Regions from separate parts of the Streptomyces sp. NPDC007872 genome, predicted to be linked through region 1. Evidence: riboswitches for the same ligand, from Rfam matches in the RefSeq annotation. Region 1 holds a riboswitch; each other region holds the start of a gene.

Region 1 (7,385 bases):
CGGCTGGTCGGCGGTGAACGGCTCCACGATCGTCACCAAGGTCCTCATCCCGGCCGTCGCCGCGCCGATCGTCGCCGGCCTCGCCGCGACGGCCGCCACCAGGCTGACGTACAAGATCAAGGCGAACCCCGAGGCGAAGGCCACGGCCAAGGGCTACCGGGCCGGCCAGATCGCCTCCGCCGGTCTCGTCTCCCTCGCCCACGGCACCAACGACGCCCAGAAGACGATGGGCATCATCACCCTGGCCCTGGTCACCCAGGGCGTCGTCGCCCCCGGCTCGAACCCGCCCCTGTGGGTCGTCGTCTCCGCCGGCGTCGCCATCGCGCTCGGCACCTACCTCGGCGGCTGGCGCATCATCCGCACCATGGGCAAGGGCCTCACCGACCTCCAGCCGCAGCAGGGCTTCGCCGCCCAGACCAGCGCCGCGACGGTCATCCTGGCCTCCTCGCACCTCGGCTTCTCCCTCTCCACCACCCAGTCCTGCTCGGGTGCCGTGATGGGCGCCGGCCTCGGCCGCAAGGGCGGTGTCGTCCGCTGGTCGACCGCGACCCGGATGTTCGTCGCCTGGGGCCTGACCCTGCCCGCCGCGGGCCTGGTCGGCGCCGGCGCCGAGTTCCTCACCAAGCAGGGCGCCTGGGGCATCGCCGCCGTCGCGGTCCTGCTCGTGGCCGGTTCGGCCGTCATCTGGTCGCTCTCCCGCCGCAAGCCGGTCGACCACCACAACGTCACGGCCGACGACGTGGAGGCCGAGGAGCCCGCGGGCGTGGTGACCACCGCCATCGCGGCCGTCACCCCGCCGCCGGCCGGCTCCGTCGCCGCCGTCACCGACGAGGACCTCAAGGCGACCATCCCCGCCCCGGCCCCCACCGACCCGACCGCTCCCCCGGCCCCGGCCGCGAAGGTCTAAGGAAAGCACCGCATGAAGATCGACTGGGCAGCCCTCGGCTCCGTCTTCGGAGTCAGCCTCGTGGCGACCGTCGCCCTGGTGGGCCTCTTCTCCCTCGGCATCGGCGGCCTCACCAAGCAGGAGGAGGCCACCGCGCGCGGCGGCTCCGCCGCCCTGGCCCGCACCGGCGCCTACGCCTGCTTCGGCCTGTGCCTCGCGGCCGTGGCGTACGGCATCTACCTGATCGTCGCCTGACGGTTCCCGCTCCACCGGCCGGGGGGGGGGGGGGGGGGGGGGGGGGGGGGCCCGCCCCCCGGGGGGGGGGGCGGGGGGCGCCCCCCCCCCCCCGGGGGGGGGCCCCCCCCCGGGGGGGGGCGCCCCCCCCCGGCCGCTTTCCTGTGGTGCTCCGCACAGTGCGCCGCCGCAGGTCAAGGCTGGGTTGACGCCCGTTCTCGGGGCGTGGTGGACTGCCGAGGCCATTACGGCGGCAGCAGAGGAAGTCCGGTGCGAATCCGGCGCGGTCCCGCCACTGTGACCGGATCCGAGGGTCCGGGAGTCAGGAACTCTCGCCGCCGGTCACGTCGATCCAGGGCGCGGACCCTGAGTGAGGACACAGCACCATGCCCGGCCGCCCCAGAGCCACCGGTGTCTTCGCGTACGGCGCGGCCGCGGGCCTCGCCGTCGACCTGCTCCTCGGCGATCCCCGCCGGGGCCATCCCGTCGCCGCGTTCGGCCGGACCGCCGCCGCCGTCGAGGAGCGCCTCCACCACGACCACCGCGGCTGGGGCGCCCTGCACACCGCCGTCTGCGCCGGCTCCACCGTCGCCCTCGGCGCCCTCGCCGCCCGGGCCGTGCGGAACCGTCCGGCCGCCGCCGTCGCGCTGACCGCCGCCTCCGTGTGGGCCGTCGTCGGCGGGACGACCCTGGGCCGGGAGGCCCGCGCGATCGGCGGGGCGCTGGCCGCCGGGGACCTGGAGGTGGCCCGGGAGCGGCTCCCCCACCTGTGCGGGCGCGACCCGCAGTCACTGGACGGTCCCGCGATGGCCCGCGCGGTCGTCGAGTCGGTCGCCGAGAACACCTCGGACGCCGTGGTCGGCGCCCTGTTCTGGGGCGCGGTCGCGGGCGTGCCGGGGCTCGTCGGCTTCCGGGCCGTCAACACCCTGGACGCGATGGTCGGCCACAAGTCGCCCCGCCACCGCCGCTTCGGCTGGGCCTCGGCCCGCCTCGACGACCTGGCCGGCTGGCCGGGCGCGCGCCTGACGGCCGCGCTCGCGACCGTCGCCGGCGGGAACCCGCGCGGGGCCGTCCGGGCCTGGCGGGCGGACGCGTCGAAGCACCCGAGCCCCAACGCGGGCCCGGTCGAGGCCTCCTTCGCGGGCGCGTTGGGCGTACGGCTCGGGGGCACCCTCTCGTACGGCGGGCGCGTCGAGCACCGGCCGGTCCTGAACGGGGAGGGGCGGGACGTCGAGGTGGCGGACGTCGAACGGGCGGTGGCGCTCTCGCGCCGGGTGACCGCGCTGACCCTGGCCGCCTGTGTGGGCGGCCGTCTGATCGCCGACGCCGTGAGGCACGGGAAGCACGGAAAGCGGGGGAACGCATGAGGGGCGGGGGGCTGCTGGTCGCCGGGACCACGTCCGACGCGGGCAAGAGCGTCGTGACGGCCGGGATCTGCCGCTGGCTGGTCCGCAAGGGCCTGAAGGTGGCGCCGTTCAAGGGGCAGAACATGTCCCTCAACTCCTTCGTCACGCGCGAGGGCGCCGAGATAGGCCGGGCCCAGGCCATGCAGGCGCAGGCCGCCCGGGTCGAGCCGACCGCGCTGATGAACCCGGTGCTGCTCAAGCCGGGCGGCGACCGCTCCAGCCAGGTCGTCCTGATGGGCAGGCCGGTCGGTGAGCTGAGTGCCCGTGGCTACCACGGAGGTAGGCAGAAGGAGCTGTTCGAGCCGGTCATGGCGTGCCTGGAGGAGCTGCGGAGCACGTACGACGCGGTGATCTGCGAGGGCGCCGGCAGCCCGGCCGAGATCAACCTGCGGCGCACCGACATCGTGAACATGGGCGTGGCGCGGGCCGCGCGACTGCCCGTGGTGGTGGTCGGGGACATCGACCGGGGCGGGGTCTTCGCCCAGTTCTTCGGCACGACGGCGCTGCTGTCCCCCGAGGACCAGTCGCTCGTCGCCGGATACCTCGTGAACAAGTTCCGGGGCGACGTGAGCCTCCTCGAACCCGGGCTCGACATGCTGTACGGCCTGACCGGGCGCCGGACCTTCGGCGTCCTGCCGTACGCGCACGGGCTCGGCATCGACGAGGAGGACGGCCTGCGGGTGTCCCTGCGGGGCACGGTCCGGGAGTCGGTCGTGGCGCCGCCGGTCGGCGCGGACGTGCTGCGGGTCGCCGTGTGCGCCGTCCCCCTGATGTCCAACTTCACGGACGTGGACGCGCTGGCGGCCGAACCGGGCGTGGTCGTCCGGTTCGTGGACCGGCCCGAGGAGCTGGTCGACGCGGACCTGGTGGTCGTACCGGGGACGCGCGGCACGGTGAAGGCGCTCGCCTGGCTGCGGGAGCGCGGCCTCGCGGACGCCCTGGCCCGGCGCGCGGCCGAGGGCCGCCCGGTGCTCGGCATCTGCGGCGGCTTCCAGGCCCTGGGCGAGCGGATCGAGGACGAGGTCGAGTCCAGGGCCGGTGTGGTCGACGGGCTCGGACTGCTTCCCGTACGGGTGCGGTTCGGGGTCGAGAAGACCCTGGCCCGGCCGGTCGGCGAGGCGCTCGGCGAGCGGGTCGAGGGGTACGAGATCCACCACGGCGTCGCGGACGTACAAGGGGGGGAGCCGTTCTTGGACGGCTGCCGGGTCGGCTCCGTGTGGGGCACCCACTGGCACGGCTCCCTGGAGGGCGACGGCTTCCGGCGGGCGTTCCTGCGGGAGGTCGCGGCGGCGGCCGGACGCCGGTTCGTCCCGGCCCCGGACACGTCGTTCGGCGCCCTGCGCGAGGAACAGCTCGACCGGCTGGGCGACCTGATCGAGGAGCACGCGGACACGGACGCGCTGCTGCGGCTGATCGAGGAGGGCGCCCCGGCGGGGCTGCCGTTCGTACCGCCGGGGGCGCCGTGAACGGGCCCGCCACCGACGGCCGTACGCCATTGTTCGAACATCAGCGATGCGAAGGAGAGACCACCCGATGAGCACCCGGTACCCGTTCACCGCCGTCGTCGGCATGGACGACCTGCGGCTCGCGCTGCTCCTGAACGCCGTCAGCCCCGCCGTGGGCGGCGTGCTCGTCCGGGGCGAGAAGGGCACCGCCAAGTCCACCGCCGTGCGGGCGCTCGCGGAGCTGCTGCCCGCCGTGCCGGTGGTCGCGGGCTGCCGGTTCAGTTGCGACCCGGCCGCGCCGGACCCGGGCTGCCCGGACGGGCCGCACGAGGCGGGCCCGGGGGCCGAGCGGCCCGCGCGGATGGTCGAACTGCCCGTCGGCGCCTCCGAGGACCGGCTCGTCGGCTCGCTCGACATCGAGAAGGCCCTCGCGGAGGGCGTGAAGGCCTTCGAGCCGGGGCTCCTCGCCGACGCGCACCGGGGCATCCTGTACGTCGACGAGGTCAACCTCCTGAGCGACCACCTGATCGACCACCTCCTCGACGCCGCCGCCATGGGCTCCTCCTACGTCGAGCGCGAGGGCGTCTCCGTGCGGCACGCGGCCCGGTTCCTGCTCGTCGGGACCATGAACCCCGAGGAGGGCGAGCTGCGGCCGCAGCTCCTCGACCGGTTCGGGCTCACCGTGGAGGTCGCCGCCTCCCGCGAGCCCGAGCAGCGGGTGGAGGTCGTGCGGCGGCGGCTCGCCTTCGAGGACGACCCGGCCGCGTTCGCCGCGCGCTGGACCGGCGAGGAGAGCGCGCTGCGCGAGCGGATCGTCGCCGCCCGCGCCCTGCTCCCGCAGGTGGTCCTCGGGGACGCCGTCCTGCTCCAGATCGCCGCGACCTGCGCCGCGTTCGAGGTGGACGGCATGCGCGCCGACATCGTCATGGCCCGCACGGCCACCGCGCTCGCCGCCTGGGCCGGACGGACGGAGGTGACCTCCGAGGACGTGCGGCAGGCCGCGCTCCTGGCCCTCCCCCACCGCCGCCGGCGCTCGCCCTTCGACGCGCCCGGACTCGACGAGGACAAGCTCGACGAGACCCTGGAGCGGTTCAAGGGCGAGGACCCGGACCCCGACCCGGAGCCGGACGGCCCGGGGGACGGCGGCCCGGACGGCGGCGGCCCGGGTGACGGCGGGGGCGGTCCGGACGGCGGCGGCGTCCCGCCGCAGGGCGACGGGCCCGCGCCCGAGGACGTACCGGTGCCCGAGGACGTACCGGCGCCGGAGGAGGCTCCCGTGCGGGAGCGGGCACCCGCCCCGCAGCAGGCCGGTTCCGGTTCCGGCGAGCGGGCCGCCGTCAAGGCCGCCGAGCCCTTCCGTACGAGGGTGCTCAGCGTGCCCGGTCTCGGCGAGGGCGCGGCCGGGCGCCGCTCCCGGGCCCGCACCGAGCACGGCCGTACGACCGGCTCCACCCGGCCCCGGGGCGCGCTGACCAAGCTGCACCTGGCGGCGACCGTGCAGGCCGCCGCCCCGCACCAGAAGGCGCGCGGGCGGACCGGACCGGGGCTCGTGGTCCGGCGCGACGACCTGCGGCAGGCGACCCGGGAGGGCCGCGAGGGCAACCTCGTGCTCTTCGCGGTCGACGCCTCGGGCTCGATGGCGGCCCGGCAGCGGATGAGCGCGGTCAAGGGCGCGGTGCTCTCGCTGCTCCTCGACGCCTACCAGCGGCGCGACAAGGTCGGCCTGGTCACCTTCCGGGGCCGGGACGCCGAGGTGGCGCTGCCGCCGACCTCGTCCGTGGACGCGGCCGCCGCCCGGCTCGAACAGCTTCCGACGGGCGGGCGCACGCCCCTGTCGGCCGGGCTGCTCAAGGCCCACGACGTGCTGCGGGTCGAGCGGCTGCGGGACCCCTCGCGCCGCCCGCTGCTCGTCGTGGTGACCGACGGGCGGGCGACCGGGGGGCGCGCGGCCGGCGACCCGGTGGCGCTCGCCGCCCGCGCGGCGCGGCTGCACGCCGCCGAGGGCACGGCGTCGGTCGTCGTGGACTGCGAGACCGGCCCGGTGCGGCTGGGGCTCGCGGGACAGCTCGCGCGTGAACTCGGCGGCACCGCCGTGACGCTGGACGAGCTGCGCGCCGACTCGATCGCCGGCCTCGTCAGGGACGTACAGGCAGGACACGCAGCACAGGCATCCAGGAGGGCCGCTTAATGCCGCAGGGACAGCCGACCGTCGTTCCCGACGACGGTCTGACCACCCGCCAGCGCCGCAACCGCGCGCTGGTGATGGTGCACACGGGCGTCGGCAAGGGGAAGTCGACCGCCGCCTTCGGCATGGCGCTGCGCGCCTGGAACCAGGGCTGGCCGATCGGGGTGTTCCAGTTCGTGAAGTCCGCCAAGTGGAAGGTCGGCGAGGAGAACGCCCTCAAGGCGCTCGGCGAGACCGGCAAGGGCGGCACGGTCACCTGGAACAAGATGGGCGAGGGCTGGTCCTGGATCCAGCGCGAGGTCGCCGAGGGCGAGCAGTCGCACGAGGACAAGGCGCGCGAGGGCTGGGAGCAGGTCAAGCGGGACCTCGCGGAGGAGAGGTACAAGTTCTACGTCCTCGACGAGTTCGCCTACCTCCTGCACTGGGGCTGGATCGACGTGAACGAGGTCGTGGAGGTGCTGCGGGGGCGGCCCGGTCAGCAGCACGTCGTCATCACCGGCCGCAACGCGCCCCGGGAGCTGGTGGACTTCGCGGACCTCGTCACCGACATGTCCAAGGTCAAGCACCCGATGGACGCCGGTCAGAAGGGCCAGCGGGGCATCGAGTGGTAGCACGTCTCGTCATCGCCGCGCCCTCCTCGGGCGCGGGCAAGACCACGGTCGCGACCGGCCTGATGGCCGCGTTCGCGGGCCGCGGCCTGGCCGTCTCCCCGCACAAGGTCGGCCCGGACTACATCGACCCCGGCTACCACGCGCTCGCGACGGGCCGCCCGGGGCGCAACCTCGACGCGTACATGTGCGGCACGGGGCTCGTGGCGCCGCTCTTCCTGCACGGGTCGCGCGGCTGCGACCTGGCCGTGGTCGAGGGGGTCATGGGGCTGTACGACGGGGCCGCCGACCAGGGCGAGCTGGCGTCAACCGCGCAGGTGGCGAAGCTGCTCAAGGCGCCGGTGGTCCTGGTCGTGGACGCGTCCTCGCAGTCGCGGTCGGTGGCGGCGCTCGTGCACGGGTTCGCGTCCTGGGACCCGGAGGTGCGGATCGGGGGCGTGATCCTCAACAAGGTCGCGACCGACCGGCACGAGCACCTGCTGCGGGAGGCGCTCGGGGAGTCCGGGGTGCCGGTCCTCGGCGTGCTGCGGCGGGCGCCCGCCGTGGCGACGCCGTCGCGGCACCTGGGGCTCGTGCCGGTGGCCGAGCGGCAGGCCGCCGCCGTGGAGGCGGTGGCGGCGC
Region 2 (7,385 bases), on a different contig from region 1:
CGTCCGCAGGACCGGGGTCCCGCCGGCCGTCGCCGTGATCGTCGAGCGGCAGGCCGACCCGTACCGCGAGCAGCCGCTGCCCGCCCGGATCGTCCGGACCGTGAACGCCTACGACGACCTGACGAGTGCCGGGCCGGGAACCGGGGCAGGAGGGGGAGCGGGCGCCGTCCTGGACGCCCTGGAGCGGCTCCGGCTCGGCACCGCCCGGGACCACCACCCGGACGTGGTCGAGTGCCTGGCCAGGGTCCTGGCCCGGGGCGGGGCCGCCGGGATGACCCCGGTCGTCCCTGGGTAACCCATGGGTAATGAGCGCGCGTCCGACCGGGCATGGTTGGATGCGAACAAGAGGGTGAAGCGACCGGCAGGCGGGAATCGTGAAGATCTTCGGGAAGGTACGGCATCGGCCCTCCGCCTCGTGGCGGCAGGCCACCGACCGCGCGTTCACGCTGATCGGCGACGGCCGGTACGAGGACGCGGGCGCGCTCCTGACGCGGGCGGCGGACCTGGAGCCCTGGCTCTCCGAGTCCTGGTTCAACCTGGCGCTGCTGCACAAGTTCCGGCACGACTGGGAGCAGGCCCGGGCCGCCGGGCTGCGCGCGGTCGCCCTGCTCGACAAGGAGACCGGCGCTCCCGACTGGTGGAACGTCGGCATCGCCGCCACCGCGCTCCAGGACTGGCCGCTGGCCCGCCGCGCCTGGCAGGCGTACGGACTGCGGGTGCCCGGGGCCGCCTCCGGCACGGGCGAGCCCGCCGGCATGGACCTGGGCAGCGCCGCCGTCCGGCTCTCGCCCGAGGGCGAGGCCGAGGTCGTGTGGGGCCGCCGGCTCGACCCGGCCCGGATGGAGGTGCTCTCCATCCCGCTGCCGTCCTCCGGGCGCCGCTGGGGCGAGGTCGTCCTCCACGACGGCGTGCCGAACGGCGAGCGGACCACCACCGCCGGACCCTCCTACCCGGTCTTCGACGAGATCGAGCTGTGGGCGCCCTCGCCCGTCCCCACCTGGGTGGTCCTCCTGGAGGCCGCCACCGAGGCCGACCGGGACGCCCTGGAGCAGTTGGCCGCCGAGGCGGGCTTCGCCGCCGAGGACTGGTCGTCCTCCGTGCGGCTGCTCTGCCGCGCCTGTTCGGAGTCGACCATGCCGAGCGCCGAGGGCGAGGGCGAGCACTCCGACCCGCACGACCACAGCGAGCCGGGGCACCCCGGGCCGCTCGGCCACCGCTCGCCCGGCGAGCTGTGGGTGCCGGAGCGGGAGTGCGGCATCGCGGCCCCGGCCGGGCTCGTGCGCGGACTCCTCGACGGCTGGGTCGCGGACAGCCCGGACAGCCGCGAGTGGCGGGATCTCGAAGAGGTCTGCTGAGCGGCCCGTCCCTTCCCCGTAGGCTGTCCTCCGACGGAATCGGGTTTTCAGGAAGGCGCGGCCGGACATGGCGCAGCAGGAGACGGACGAGCAGACGCAGATCAACGACGGCTTCGTCGTGGACACGGAGGACTGCGAGGCGCGCGAGCTCGCCCACCGTGAACGCGGCAAGGCCCGCCCGATCACGGTCGTCGGCAACCCCGTGCTGCACAAGGAGTGCAAGGACGTCACCGAGTTCGGCGACGAGCTCGCGGCGCTGATCGACGACATGTTCGCCAGCCAGAAGGCCGCCGAGGGCGTGGGCCTGGCCGCGAACCAGATCGGCGTGGACCTCAAGGTCTTCGTCTACGACTGCCCGGACGACGAGGGCGTCCGGCACACCGGCGTCGTGGTCAACCCGGTGCTCCAGGAGCTGCCGGCGGACCGCCGCGTCCTGGACGAGTCCAACGAGGGCTGCCTCTCCGTGCCGACCGCCTACGCCGAGCTGGCCCGCCCGGACTACGCCGAGGTCCACGGCAAGGACCCGCAGGGCAACCCGATCAAGGTCCGCGGCACCGGCTACTTCGCCCGCTGCCTCCAGCACGAGACGGACCACCTGTATGGCCGCCTCTACATCGACCGCCTCTCCAAGCGGGACCGCAAGGACGCCCTGCGCCAGATGGAGGAGGGCACCCCGCGCTACGAGACGGTCCCGAACGACTGATCCACGCGCGCGTGCACACGCGGAAGGGCCCCGCACCGATGCCGGTGCGGGGCCCTTCCCGTACGTCCTAGAAGTCCTCGTCCAGGTCCACCGAGCCCTCGACCGCCACCTGGTAGGCGGACGGGCGGCGCTCGAAGAAGTTGGTCAGTTCCTGGACGCCCTGGAGCTCCATGAAGGAGAACGGGTTCTCCGAGCCGTACACCGGGGCGAAGCCGAGGCGCTGGAGGCGCTGGTCGGCGACGCACTGGAGGTACTCGCGCATCGACTCGGTGTTCATGCCCGGCAGGCCGTCGCCGCACAGGTCGCGGCCGAACTGGAGCTCCGCCTCCACGGCCTCCTTCAGCATGTCGGTGACCTGCTGCTGGAGCGCGTCGTCGAAGAGCTCGGGCTCCTCCTTGCGGACGGTGTCCACGACCTCGAAGGCGAAGTTCATGTGCATCGTCTCGTCGCGGAAGACCCAGTTGGTGCCGGTCGCCAGGCCGTGCAGCAGGCCCCGGGACCGGAACCAGTACACGTAGGCGAAGGCGCCGTAGAAGAACAGGCCCTCGATGCACGCCGCGAAGCAGATCAGGTTCAGCAGGAAGCGGCGGCGGTCGGCCTGGGTCTCCAGGCGGTCGATCTTCTCGACCGAGTCCATCCAGCGGAAGCAGAACTGCGCCTTCTCGCGGATGGAGGGGATGTTCTCGACGGCGTCGAACGCGGCGGCGCGGTCGTCCGGGTCGGGCAGGTAGGTGTCGAGCAGCGTCAGGTAGAACTGGACGTGCACGGCCTCCTCGAAGAGCTGCCGGCTCAGGTAGAGCCGCGCCTCGGGGGAGTTGATGTGCTTGTAGAGCGTCAGGACCAGGTTGTTCGCCACGATCGAGTCGCCGGTCGCGAAGAAGGCGACCAGGCGGCCGATCATGTGCTGCTCACCGGGGGTGAGCTTCGCGAGGTCGGCGACGTCCGAGTGGAGGTCGACCTCCTCGACGGTCCAGGTGTTCTTGATCGCGTCCCGGTAGCGCTCGTAGAAGTCCGGGTAGCGCATGGGACGGAGGGTGAGTTCGAAGCCCGGGTCGAGCAGGTTCTTCTGTTCGGTGGAGCTCATTACTGGCAGGCCTCGCAGGACTCGGGGTTCTCCAGGGAGCAGGCGACCGCGTCGGGGTCGGCGACCTGCTGGACGGGGATGGGCGCGGCGGCCGCCGTCGACGCCTGGGCGGCGCGGGCGATCCGGGTGGCCGGGCGGGAGCGCAGGTAGTACGTCGTCTTCAGGCCCTGCTTCCAGGCGTACGCGTACATCGACGACAGCTTGCCGATGGTGGGCGTCTCCAGGAACAGGTTCAGCGACTGCGACTGGTCCAGGAACGGGGTGCGGGCGGCGGCCATGTCGATCAGGCCGCGCTGCGGGATCTCCCAGGCCGTGCGGTACAGCTCGCGCACCTCGGCCGGCACCCAGGTGAAGCCCTGCACCGAGCCGTTGGCGTCGCGCAGCGCCTCACGGGTCTGCGCGTCCCACACGCCGAGCTTCTTCAGCTCGTCGACGAGGTACGAGTTGACCTGGAGGAACTCGCCCGACAGCGTCTCGCGCTTGAACAGGTTGGAGACCTGCGGCTCGATGCACTCGTACACGCCGGCGATCGAGGCGATCGTCGCGGTCGGCGCGATGGCGAGGAGGAGGCTGTTGCGCATGCCGACGGCGGCGATCCGCTCGCGCAGGGCCGTCCAGCGCTCCGGCCAGTTCAGTTCGACGTCGTAGTGGTCGGGGTGCAGCACGCCGCGGGCGGCGCGGGTCTTCTCCCAGGCCGGGAGCGGGCCGTTGCGCTCGGCGAGGTCGGCGGAGGCCTCGTACGCGGCCAGCATGATCCGCTCGGCGATGCGGGTGGAGAGCGCCCGCGCCTCGGGGGAGTCGAAGGGCAGCTTGAGCTGGAAGAAGACGTCCTGGAGGCCCATGGCGCCCAGGCCGACCGGACGCCAGCGGGAGTTGGAGCGGCCCGCCTGCTCGGTCGGGTAGAAGTTGATGTCGACGACCCGGTCGAGGAAGGTGACGGCCGTGCGGACGGTCTCGTCCAGGCGCTCCCAGTCGATGTCCGAACCGACCACGAACGCGCCGAGGTTGACCGAGCCCAGGTTGCAGACCGCGGTCTCGCCGTCGTCGGTGACCTCCAGGATCTCCGTGCAGAGGTTGGAGGAGTGGACGGTGTGGCCGGGCTCGGCGGTCTGGTTGGCCGTCCGGTTCGAGGCGTCCTTGAAGGTCATCCAGCCGTTGCCGGTCTGGGCCAGGGTCCGCATCATCCGGCCGTACAGGTCGCGGGCCGGCATCGTCTTGCGGGCCAGGCCGGCCGCCTCGGCCCTGCGGTAGGCGGCGTCGAACTCCTCGCCCCACAGGTCGACCAGCTCGGGCACGTCCGAGGGGGAGAACAGCGACCACTCGGCGTCGGCGTTCACGCGGCGCATGAACTCGTCCGGGATCCAGTGCGCCAGGTTCAGGTTGTGCGTGCGGCGCTGGTCCTCGCCGGTGTTGTCGCGGAGCTCCAGGAACTCCTCGATGTCCGCGTGCCAGGTCTCCAGGTAGACGGCGGCGGCGCCCTTGCGGCGGCCGCCCTGGTTCACGGCGGCGACGGAGGCGTCGAGGGTCTTCAGGAACGGCACGATGCCGTTGGAGTGCCCGTTGGTGCCGCGGATCAGCGAACCGCGGGCGCGGATGCGGGAGTACGAGAGGCCGATGCCGCCCGCGTGCTTGGAGAGGCGCGCGACCTGGTGGTAGCGGTCGTAGATGGAGTCCAGCTCGTCCTGGGGGGAGTCCAGGAGGTAGCAGGAGGACATCTGCGGGTGGCGGGTGCCGGAGTTGAAGAGCGTGGGGGAGGACGGCAGGTAGTCCAGGCGGCTCATCAGGCCGTACAGCGCGGCCACCTCGTCGAGCGCGCGGACGCTGTCGTCCTCGGCCAGGCCGCAGGCGACGCGGAGCATGAAGTGCTGCGGGGTCTCGATCACCTTGCGGGTGATCGGGTGGCGCAGCAGGTAGCGCGAGTAGAGGGTGCGCAGGCCGAAGTAGCCGAAGCGGTCGTCGCCGGCGCGGTCGATCGTGGTGTCGAGGCGGTCGGCGTGGAGCGCGACGAACTCGGCGGTGCGGTCGGCGATCAGGCCCTCGCGGTGGCCGACGGCCACCGAGGAGGAGAAGTTCACCGAGCCCTGGGAGGCGGCCTCGTCCGCGATGGTGATGGTGAGGAGCCGGGCGGCGAGCCGGGAGTACGCCGGGTCCTCGGCGATCAGACCGGCGGCCGCCTCGGTGGCCAGCTCGCGCAGCTCCGCCTCGTCCGCGGCGGCGCTGCGGCCGCGGAGCGCGGCGGCGGCGACCCTGCCGGGGTCGGTGTCGGGGAGATCGGCGGTGAGGTCGGTCAGGGTCCGCAGCAGTACGGTCCCGGGGCCGTCGCTCTCGACCGCGGAAGCCTCGGCCGAAGCCGGATCGGCGGGCGCGATGGTCACGTGGGGGCTCTCCCTCGCTCGGCTCGGGGCCTCGGCGGGGGAGGGCGGACGGGCGGGCGTCCAGGCATGACGCGCCGCGTCCACCGGCCCACTCCGCGAGGCCCGGACGTCTGTGGCACCCGGAACGGAAGGACCGGGCGCGCTGTCGGCAGGTGTTCGGACTCACCCCGGACGAAACCGCACGAAGTACACCGTTGCGGGACAGTTCCGGATTCGCGCCGGATTCCCCTGCGTCGACAGCGAGGACGAGCATACATGTGGGGGGCGCCACTCGTGGCACCCCCCACATGTTGTGTCGCCCCCTGGACGGGACTTGGGCTCAGAAGTCCAGGGAGTAGGTGCGCAGAGAGTGATCGGGGATGGGCTCCCAGTCCCGGTGCGGAGTGCGGACGAAGCCCATCCGCTCGTAGATCCGGTGCGCCGCGGCCATCTCGGCGCCCGTCGAGAGCACGATCCGGGCGCACCCCGGCAGGGCCCGCGCCCGGTCGACACAGGTCCGTACGAGCGCCTCCCCGATGCCCCGGCCGCGGGCCTCCCGCGCGACCGCGAGCATCCGGAACTCGGCCTCGCCGGGCACGGCGATGTCGGCCCACGGGGTGCCGCCCCGGGCGAAGGTCACGCCGCCGACGATCCGGCCCGCCGCGTCCCGGGTGTCCTCCGCGACGAGGACCTCGCTCTCGCGGGCCCGGCGCGCCGTGTCCCGCAGCAGCTCCAGATAGGAGTCCTCCGCCCCGTGCGCCAGCAGTCCGTCGTCCAGGTAGGTGCGTCCGGTCAGCTCGCCGAGCACCTCGTACTCCTCGGGCCGTACGGCCCTGATCGTGAAGTCCATGGGGGAAGTGTGCCTGCCGGTGACGCGACGGGGCCCGGGGCCTCCTGGTGGAGGTCCCGGGCCCTTTCCTGCGGGTGGCGTCAGTGCGTCGGCGCGGTGACCTTCTCCATCTCGACCTGCACGCCGGGGTCGCCGGCGTCGGCCGTGTAGTCCGACGGGGAGGTCTCGTCGACGCCCTCGGGGGCCTTGAGGGCCTTGAGGACGAAGGTGAGGACCACGGTGACCAGGACGTTGAGGACGAAGGCGGTGAGGCCGATGTAGCCGATCTCGCCGATGCCGGGGATCTCGGCGGAGGAGCCGCCGAAGTGCTTCTGGGTCGGGCTGGCGACGCCGTAGGCGGCGACCGTGCCGTAGACCATGCCGACGGCCCAGCCCGCGAGCAGCGCCCAGCGGTGGAACCAGCGGGTGAACAGGCCGCCGACCAGGGCCGGGAAGGTCTGGAGGATCCAGATGCCGCCGAGGAGCTGGAAGTTGATCGCGACCGTCTTGTCCATGGTGAGGACGAAGGCGAGCGCGCCGACCTTGACCAGGAGCGAGACGATCTTGGAGACCTTGGTCTCCTGCGCCGGGGTGGCGTCCTTCTTGATGAAGTCCTTGTAGATGTTCCTCGTGAAGAGGTTGGCCGCGGCGATGGACATGATCGCGGCCGGGACGAGCGCGCCGATGCCGATCGCGGCGAACGCGACGCCCGCGAACCAGTCGGGGAACATGGTCTCGAAGAGCTGCGGGATGGCGAGCTGGCCGTTCTTCACCTGAATCCCGGCGGCGATCGCCATGAAGCCCAGCAGCGCGAGCAGGCCCAGCATCAGGGAGTACAGCGGCAGGATCGTGGTGTTGCGGCGGATGACCTCGCGGCTCCGGGACGACAGCGTCGCCGTGATGGAGTGCGGGTACATGAAGAGCGCGAGCGCGGAGCCGAGCGCGAGCGTCGCGTACGTCCACTGGCCGGCCTCGCCGGGGACGAGCGCGCCGCGCGGCTTGCCGGTCGCCGGGTTGGTCTGCGCGTACGCCTCGCCCGCCTTGGCGAAGATCTCGTCGA
Region 3 (7,385 bases), on a different contig from region 1:
ATCAGGTAGCCCCACTGGATCGTCGGCGCCACCTCCATCACGGACTTGCCGTTCGACAGCGGGTGCCGGTAGTACTCCGGCATCGGCGGCAGACCGACGTCCGCGATCCGCGCCCCGTCCAGGAAGAGGGCGAGCGCCCCGTCCTCGCCCGGCGCGACCCGGTACGGCGAGGACGGGTTGACCCGCACCGACACCACCGTGCGCCGCAGCCCGTACGGGCCGCCGGTCAGCACGATCTCCTCCGGCGGGCGGTTCAGCGCCGCCTCCCCGAGCTCCGGCAGCGTCCGGTGGTCGAAGGAGAAGATGAAGTACGACTTCGGCTTCACCTCGCCCCCTTCGTTGCCGGACAGGGCGGCGGGGTCGAAGGCGACCCCGCCGCGCAGCAGGTCCTCCTTGAGCACGGCCTCCCGGGGAATCCCCGGGAAGCGCTCCATGAGGGACTCCACGACGGACGTGCGGGTGGGTGCGACGCTGGACACAGGCGGGTCTCCGGAGGTGAGGGGGCTCTTGGAGCCGACGTGTACCCCACGCTACGCGCGCGTAGCGGTGACGGGGCGGCCGGGGCCGCTCGACTTGATAGGCAAGTGAATGCTTGCCTATGCTGGCGGGGTGACGGACGACGTTTTCAAGGCGCTGGCCGACCCGACCCGCAGGCTCATCCTCGACGGGCTCGTCGAACGGAGCGGCCAGTCCCTGTTCGAGATATGCGCCCGACTGGCCTCCCGGCACGGCCTCGGCATGTCCCGGCAGGCTGTCAGTCAGCACCTCGCCGTCCTCGAAGCCGCGGGCCTCGTCGTCACGCGGCGCGAGGGGCGCTACAAGTTCCACGACCTGAACACCGAACCGCTGGAGCGCATCGCGACGCGATGGCTCGTGCCGGAGAAGCCGGAGAACACGCCATGAGGATCCACCTGTCCAGCGTCTTCGTCGACGACCAGGACAAGGCCCTGCGCTTCTACACCGACGTGCTGGGCTTCGTGAAGAAGGAGGAGGTCCCGATCGGGGAGCACCGCTGGCTGACCGTGGTCTCGCCGGAGGACCCCGACGGCACCGAACTGCTCCTGGAGCCCGACGCCCACCCGGCCGTCAAACCGTACAAGGACGCCCTGGCCGGGGACGGCATCCCGGCCGCCTCCTTCGCCGTGGAGGACGTGCGCGCCGAGTTCGCCCGGCTGAGCGGGCTCGGGGTCCGCTTCACCCAGGAGCCCGTGGACATGGGCCCGGTCGTCACCGCCGTCCTCGACGACACCTGCGGCAACCTGATCCAGATCGCCCAGCGCGTCTGAGGCCCGGACCGCCGGGTCCGGGGCGCGCGGCCCCGGACCCGGCGGCGGACGCCGTCACGAGCCGGACAGCTCCTCCCGCACGGTGCGGGCGGCGGCGACCAGGTTCTCCAGGGAGGCCCGGGTCTCCGGCCAGGCGCGGGTCTTCAGACCGCAGTCCGGGTTGACCCACAGCCGCTCGGCGGGGATGGCCTCCAGGCCGGTGCGCAGCAGGGCGGCCGCCTCCCCGGCGCTCGGCACCCGGGGCGAGTGGATGTCCCAGACGCCGGGGCCGGCCTCGCGCGGATAGCCGTGGGCGGCGAGCTCCCGGGCCACCTGCATGTGGGAGCGGGCCGCCTCCAGGCTGATGACGTCGGCGTCGAGGTCGTCGATCGCCTGGACGACGTCCCCGAACTCGGCGTAGCACATGTGGGTGTGGATCTGGGTGTCCGGCCGCACCCCGCCGGTGGCCAGGCGGAACGCCTCCGTCGCCCAGTCGAGGTACGCCGGGCGGTCGGCGGCCCGCAGCGGCAGCGTCTCGCGCAGCGCCGGTTCGTCCACCTGGATGACGGAGGTGCCGGCCGCCTCCAGGTCGTTCACCTCGTCGCGCAGGGCGAGGGCGACCTGCCGGGCGGTCTCGCCCAGCGGCTGGTCGTCGCGGACGAACGACCAGGCGAGCATGGTGACGGGGCCCGTCAGCATCCCCTTGACGGGCTTGGACGTGAGGGACTGGGCGTACGAGGTCCAGCGCACCGTCATCGGCTCGGGCCGCGAGATGTCACCGGCCAGGATCGGCGGGCGGACGTATCGGGTGCCGTACGACTGGACCCAGCCGTGCCGGGTGGCGAGGTAGCCGTCGAGCTGCTCGGCGAAGTACTGCACCATGTCGTTGCGCTCGGGCTCGCCGTGCACCAGGACGTCGACACCGGTCTTCTCCTGGTACGCGACCACCTCCCGGATCTCGTTCCTGATCCGCTCCTCGTACCCGGCCGTGTCGGTCCGGCCGGCCCGCAGGTCGGCGCGGGCCGCGCGCAGCTCGTCGGTCTGCGGGAAGGAGCCGATGGTGGTGGTCGGGAGCAGCGGGAGGCCCAGGTGGGCGCGCTGGGCGGCGGCCCGCTCGGCGTACGGCTGCGAGCGGCGGGCGTCGGCCCCGGTGACGGCCCCGGCGCGGGCCCGCACGGCCGGGTTCCGGGTGATGGGGGAGCCGGCGCGGGAGGCGAGGGCGGCGCGGTTGGCGGCCAGTTCGCCGGCGATCGCGTCGGTTCCCCGCGACAGGCCCCTGGCCAGCGTCGTGATCTCGGCGGTCTTCTGCTTCGCGAAGGAGAGCCAGCGCAGGATCTGCGGGTCGACGTCCTTCTCGGCCGCCGCGTCGAGCGGCACGTGGAGCAGGGAGCAGGAGGCGGAGACGTCGACCCGGTCGGCCAGGCCGAGGAGGGTGCCGAGGGTGGCCAGCGACTTCTCCAGGTCGTTGACCCAGATGTTGCGCCCGTCCACCACACCGGCGACGAGCCGCTTCCCGGGCAGTCCGCCGACGGCGGCGAGCCCCTCCAGGTGGGCGGCGGCCGGGCCGGTGAAGTCGAGCGCGAGGCCCTCGACGGGCGCCTCGGCCAGGACGGGCAGGGCGTCGCCGAGCCGGTCGAAGTACGAGGCGACGAGGAGCCGGGGCCGGTCGGTGAGCGCGCCGAGGTCGCGGTAGGCGCGCGCGGCGGCGTTCAGCTCGGCCGGGGTCCGGTCCTGGACGAGCGCGGGCTCGTCGAGCTGCACCCACTCGGCGCCGGCCGCGCGCAGGTCGGCGAGGACCTCCGCGTACACCGGCAGGAGCCGGTCGAGCAGGGTCAGCGGGTCGAAGCCGGCGGCCGCGCCGGGCGCGGGCTTGGCGAGCAGCAGGTAGGTGACGGGTCCGACGAGGACCGGACGGGCCGTCAGCTCCAGGGCGAGGGCCTCCCTCAGCTCCGCGACCTGCTTCGAGGAGTCGGCCGAGAAGACCGTGTCCGGGCCCAGCTCCGGCACCAGGTAGTGGTAGTTGGTGTCGAACCACTTCGTCATCTCCAGCGGAGCGACGTCCTGGGTGCCGCGCGCCATGGCGAAGTAGCCGTCCAGCGCGTCGGCGGCGACGGCCTCGCGGTGCCGGGCCGGGATCGCGCCCACCATGACGGTGGTGTCCAGGACGTGGTCGTAGTACGAGAAGTCGCCGGTCGGCACCTCGTGGACGCCGGCGTCGGCGAGCTGCCGCCAGTGCGTGCGGCGCAGTTCGGCGGCGGTGGACCGGAGGGCGCCGGCGGTGACGCGGCCCTTCCAGTAGCCCTCGATCGCCTTCTTCAGCTCCCGGTCCCGGCCCTGACGGGGGTGGCCGTACACGGTGGCCCGTGCTGCCGCGGCTGCGGACTTCGTGGTCACGGAGATCTCCTTCGCGAGATGAATCCCTGAGGTCCCGGGGACGGGACGAGGACGCGAAGGGGCGACGGACCGGACGGTACGGGTGCGCGCGACGGGGCGCGGTCGTCCGTCGGTGTGTACGCCGACCCGCCCTCGAGGTCACCGGGATGTCCGCGCGCGGAATCGTCCGCGTGCGGGCAACGGGCAGGTCTTCGGACTCGCGGGCACGTCGCGCTGTACGCGACTCCTACTGGCCGTCGCTTCCCAGACCCTTCCCGGGCCCAGTGCGTATGACGGCGGTCGTTCCCACTCACCGCTGCGGGGCAGTCCCGGATTCCCACCGGGTTCCCTCTTACGACGCGTCCCGCCTGGCGGACGGGGCGAACCAGTTGCCCGGCCAGACTACGGGGTCCGCCCCGGGAGCGGGGGCGGGTATCTCGCCATTCGGACGAGGGGATGGGACGTGCGGGTGAACGACCGGCCGGGCGGGCGGGAGGCGCGGGGCGTGGGGGACGGACGTTCGGGGTGGACGGACGGGGCGGGCGCGTGCGGCGGGCGCACGGCAGCGGGGCGTGGGGCACGCGGGGCGGGCGCACGGCAGCGGGGCCGGGGACGGCACCACCCGTCCCCGGCCCCTCGCCGTACCGCCGCCGGGTCCTCTCCCGGGGCCCTTCGACCGGGCCCCTTCCCCGGCGGCGGGCGCCGGTCCCCTCAGACCGGCCGTCCGGGCGTCTCCGCCCGGTCGTACACGTGGAACCCCCGGCCGGTCTTCCGGCCGAGCAGCCCCGCCTCCACCATCCGCAGGAGCAGCGGCGGCGGGGCGTACAGCGGCTCCTTGAACTCCTCGTACAGCGAGTCCGCGATGGAGGCGACCGTGTCGAGCCCGATCAGGTCCGCCAGCCGCAGCGGCCCCATCGGGTGGGCGCAGCCCAGCTCCATGCCGCGGTCGACGTCCGCGGCGGTGGCGAAGCCCGACTCCGTCATCCGGATCGCGGACAACAGGTACGGGACGAGCAGGGCGTTGACGACGAACCCGGCCCGGTCGCGGGAGCCGATGGCGGTCTTGCCCAGGGTCACGGTGGCGAACTCCGTCACCGCGGCCGTCGTCGCCGCCGAGGTGTGGAGGGTCGTGACGATCTCCACGAGCGGCAGCACGGGCACGGGGTTGAAGAAGTGCAGCCCCACGACCCGGTCGGCGTGCTCGGTGGCCATGCCGAGCCGCATGACGGGCAGGGAGGAGGTGTTGGTGGCGAGGACCGCCGCCGGGTCGGTGACGATCTTGTCGAGCGCGGTGAACACCCGGGTCTTGACGGCGGCGTCCTCGACGACCGCCTCGACGACGAGCTGCCGGTCCGCGAGGTCGGACAGTTCGGCGGTGGCCGTGATCCGGTCGAGCGCCGCCTCGGCGGAGGGGCGGTCCAGCTTGCCGCGCCGGACGGCCCGTTCGAGGGAGACGGCGACGCGCTCGCGGGCGGCGCGCGCCGCCGGGCGGTCGGCCTCGCAGATCACGGTGGAGAGCCCGGCCCGCGCGCACACCTCCGCGATGCCCGCGCCCATCTGCCCGCCGCCCACGACCCCGACGCGCCGGATGCCGCCGCCCGGACCGGGACCCGTACCGGCCCCCGCGCCGCCGCTCACACCGTCACGTCCGCGGTCGCGACGGTCCGGACGAGGTGGCGGGAGTACGCCTCCGGGGTGAAGAAGAGGGGCAGTTCGGCGGCGAGCGCGGTGCTCTCGAAGAGCTCCCGCACCTCGTCGAGCGCCGCCCAGGGGAACTCGGCGCCGAGCGCGGCCAGTTCCCGGTCGAGCAGTTCCAGGACGGTGTCGCGCTCCAGGACCCGGCGCCGGAGCCACTGCCAGATCTGGACGCGGGCGATCTCGGCGGTCGCGGCGTCCTCCACCAGACCGTCCAGGGCGACGGCGCCCCGGCCCCGGATCCAGGCGTCGTAGTAGCGCAGCACCACGGCGATGTTGGCGCGGACCCCCTCCTCGGTCGGCGGGCCGCCGATCCGCCGCACCGCGAGCAGGTCCCCGGGCGTCACCCGCACGTCCTCGCGGGTCCGGTCGAGCTGGTGCGGGCGATCCCCGAGGACCCCGTCGAAGACCTCGCGGCAGACCGGCACCAGACCCGGGTGGGCCACCCACGAGCCGTCGAAGCCGTCCTCCGCCTCCCGCTCCTTGTCCAGGCGGACCGCGGCGAGCACGGCCTCGTGCGCCGCCGGGTCCCCGGCGGGGACCTGGGCGGCCATGGCGCCGATCGCGTGGGCGCCGCGCCGGTGGCAGGTCCGCACGAGCAGCTCGGTGTACGCCCGCATGAACGGCGCCGTCATCGTCACCTTCGCCCGGTCGGGCAGCAGGAAGTCGGAGCGGTGGCCGAACGTCTTGATCAGGCTGAACAGGTAGTCCCAGCGGCCCGCGTTGAGCCCGGAGCTGTGCTCCCGCAGCTCGTGCAGGATCTCCTCCATCTCGAACGCGGCCGTGATCGTCTCGACGAGGACGGTGGCGCGGACGGTGCCCCGGGGGACGTCCAGGAGCTCCTGGGCCAGGAGGAACACGTCGTTCCAGAGGCGCGCCTCGTACCGGTTCTCCAGCTTGGGGAGGTAGAAGTACGGGCCGTACCCGGCGTCGATCTGCCGCCGGGCGCAGTGGAAGAAGTACAGGCCGAAGTCGACGAGCGCGGCCGGCACCGGGCCGCCGTCGAATTCCAGGTGCTCCTCGTCGAGGTGCCAGCCGCGCGGCTGGACCACGATCGTGGGGAGCCGGCCCTCGCGGAGCCGGTACTCCCGGCCCTCGTCGGTGGTGAAGTCCAGGCGCCGTCCGATCGCGTCGAGCAGGACGATCTGCCCCCCGATCACGTTCTCCCAGGTGGGCGCGGTGGCGTCCTCGAAGTCCGCCATCCACACACGGGCACCGGAGTTGAGCGCGTCGACGGCCGCCCGCCGCTCCGGCGGGCCGGTGATCTCCACCCGGCGGTCGGCCAGTCCGGGCGCGGGCGGGGCGATCCGCCAGCCCGGGTCGGCGCGCACGGCGGAGGTCGTGAGCGGGAAGTCGAGCGGCGAGCCGGTGGCGAGCCGGATGGCCTGCCGGCGCCGCTCCTTCAGGAGCCACCGCCGGCGCTCGGTGAAGGCGGTGGCGAGACGGCCGACGAAGTCCAGGGCGTCGGCGGTGAGGATCTCGTCGTGGCGGTCGCCCGGGGCCGCGAGCACGCGGACCTGGCGGGTCGGGACGGCGCTGGTGGTCATCGGTGTCTCCTGAGGGGGAGCGGAGGAGCGGGGTGGTGCGGGGAGGGGTGCGGGGACGGGTGACGTGGACACCCGCCCCCGCGGCGCGGGAGGCCCTAGTGGAACTGCTCCTCCTCCGTGGACCCGGCGAGCGCGGTCGTGGAGGAGGTGGGGTTGACGGCGGTGGAGACCAGGTCGAAGTAGCCGGTGCCGACCTCGCGCTGGTGCTTGACGGCGGTGAAGCCGTGCTCCTGCGCGGCGAACTCGCGCTCCTGGAGGTCCACGTACGCGGTCATGCCGTGCTCCGCGTAGCCGCGGGCCAGGTCGAACATGCCGTGGTTGAGCGAGTGGAAGCCGGCCAGGGTGATGAACTGGAACTTGTAGCCCATGGCACCCAGTTCACGCTGGAACTTGGCGATCTGGTCGTCGTCCAGGGCCGCCTTCCAGTTGAAGGACGGCGAGCAGTTGTACGCCAGCATCCGGTCGGGGTGCTCGGCGTGGATCGCCTCGGCGAACTCGCGGGCCT

The links. Region 1 has a riboswitch for cobalamin ahead of ACFYNX_RS10240 (cobalamin biosynthesis protein). Riboswitches for the same ligand answer to the same signal wherever they lie in the genome.
Region 2: linked by a shared signal. The riboswitch ahead of ACFYNX_RS03035 (ribonucleoside-diphosphate reductase subunit alpha) and the one ahead of ACFYNX_RS10240 (cobalamin biosynthesis protein) in region 1 are both predicted to bind cobalamin.
Region 3: linked by a shared signal. The riboswitch ahead of metE (5-methyltetrahydropteroyltriglutamate--homocysteine S-methyltransferase) and the one ahead of ACFYNX_RS10240 (cobalamin biosynthesis protein) in region 1 are both predicted to bind cobalamin.

The regions. Positions count from the first base shown of each region.
Region 1 is NZ_JBIAEA010000002.1:1,136,571-1,143,955, reverse strand. Features, by position in the region: gene ACFYNX_RS10250 (inorganic phosphate transporter) at 1-907, shown strand, start outside; gene ACFYNX_RS10245 (hypothetical protein) at 920-1,141, shown strand; cobalamin riboswitch at 1,341-1,472, shown strand; gene ACFYNX_RS10240 (cobalamin biosynthesis protein) at 1,507-2,487, shown strand; gene ACFYNX_RS10235 (cobyric acid synthase) at 2,484-3,992, shown strand; gene ACFYNX_RS10230 (putative cobaltochelatase) at 4,060-6,159, shown strand; gene cobO (cob(I)yrinic acid a,c-diamide adenosyltransferase) at 6,159-6,767, shown strand; gene ACFYNX_RS10220 (cobyrinate a,c-diamide synthase) at 6,761-7,385, shown strand, end outside.
Region 2 is NZ_JBIAEA010000001.1:752,003-759,387, forward strand. Features, by position in the region: gene ACFYNX_RS03015 (HD-GYP domain-containing protein) at 1-295, shown strand, start outside; gene ACFYNX_RS03020 (hypothetical protein) at 375-1,355, shown strand; gene def (peptide deformylase) at 1,423-2,058, shown strand; gene ACFYNX_RS03030 (ribonucleotide-diphosphate reductase subunit beta) at 2,126-3,142, opposite strand; gene ACFYNX_RS03035 (ribonucleoside-diphosphate reductase subunit alpha) at 3,142-5,517, opposite strand; cobalamin riboswitch at 5,647-5,787, opposite strand; gene ACFYNX_RS03040 (GNAT family N-acetyltransferase) at 5,837-6,346, opposite strand; gene mctP (monocarboxylate uptake permease MctP) at 6,427-7,385, opposite strand, start outside.
Region 3 is NZ_JBIAEA010000007.1:432,941-440,325, reverse strand. Features, by position in the region: gene ACFYNX_RS25935 (radical SAM protein) at 1-434, opposite strand, end outside; gene ACFYNX_RS25930 (metalloregulator ArsR/SmtB family transcription factor) at 610-903, shown strand; gene ACFYNX_RS25925 (VOC family protein) at 900-1,286, shown strand; gene metE (5-methyltetrahydropteroyltriglutamate--homocysteine S-methyltransferase) at 1,341-3,659, opposite strand; cobalamin riboswitch at 3,824-4,043, opposite strand; gene ACFYNX_RS25915 (3-hydroxybutyryl-CoA dehydrogenase) at 4,350-5,276, opposite strand; gene aceB (malate synthase A) at 5,273-6,880, opposite strand; gene aceA (isocitrate lyase) at 6,976-7,385, opposite strand, start outside.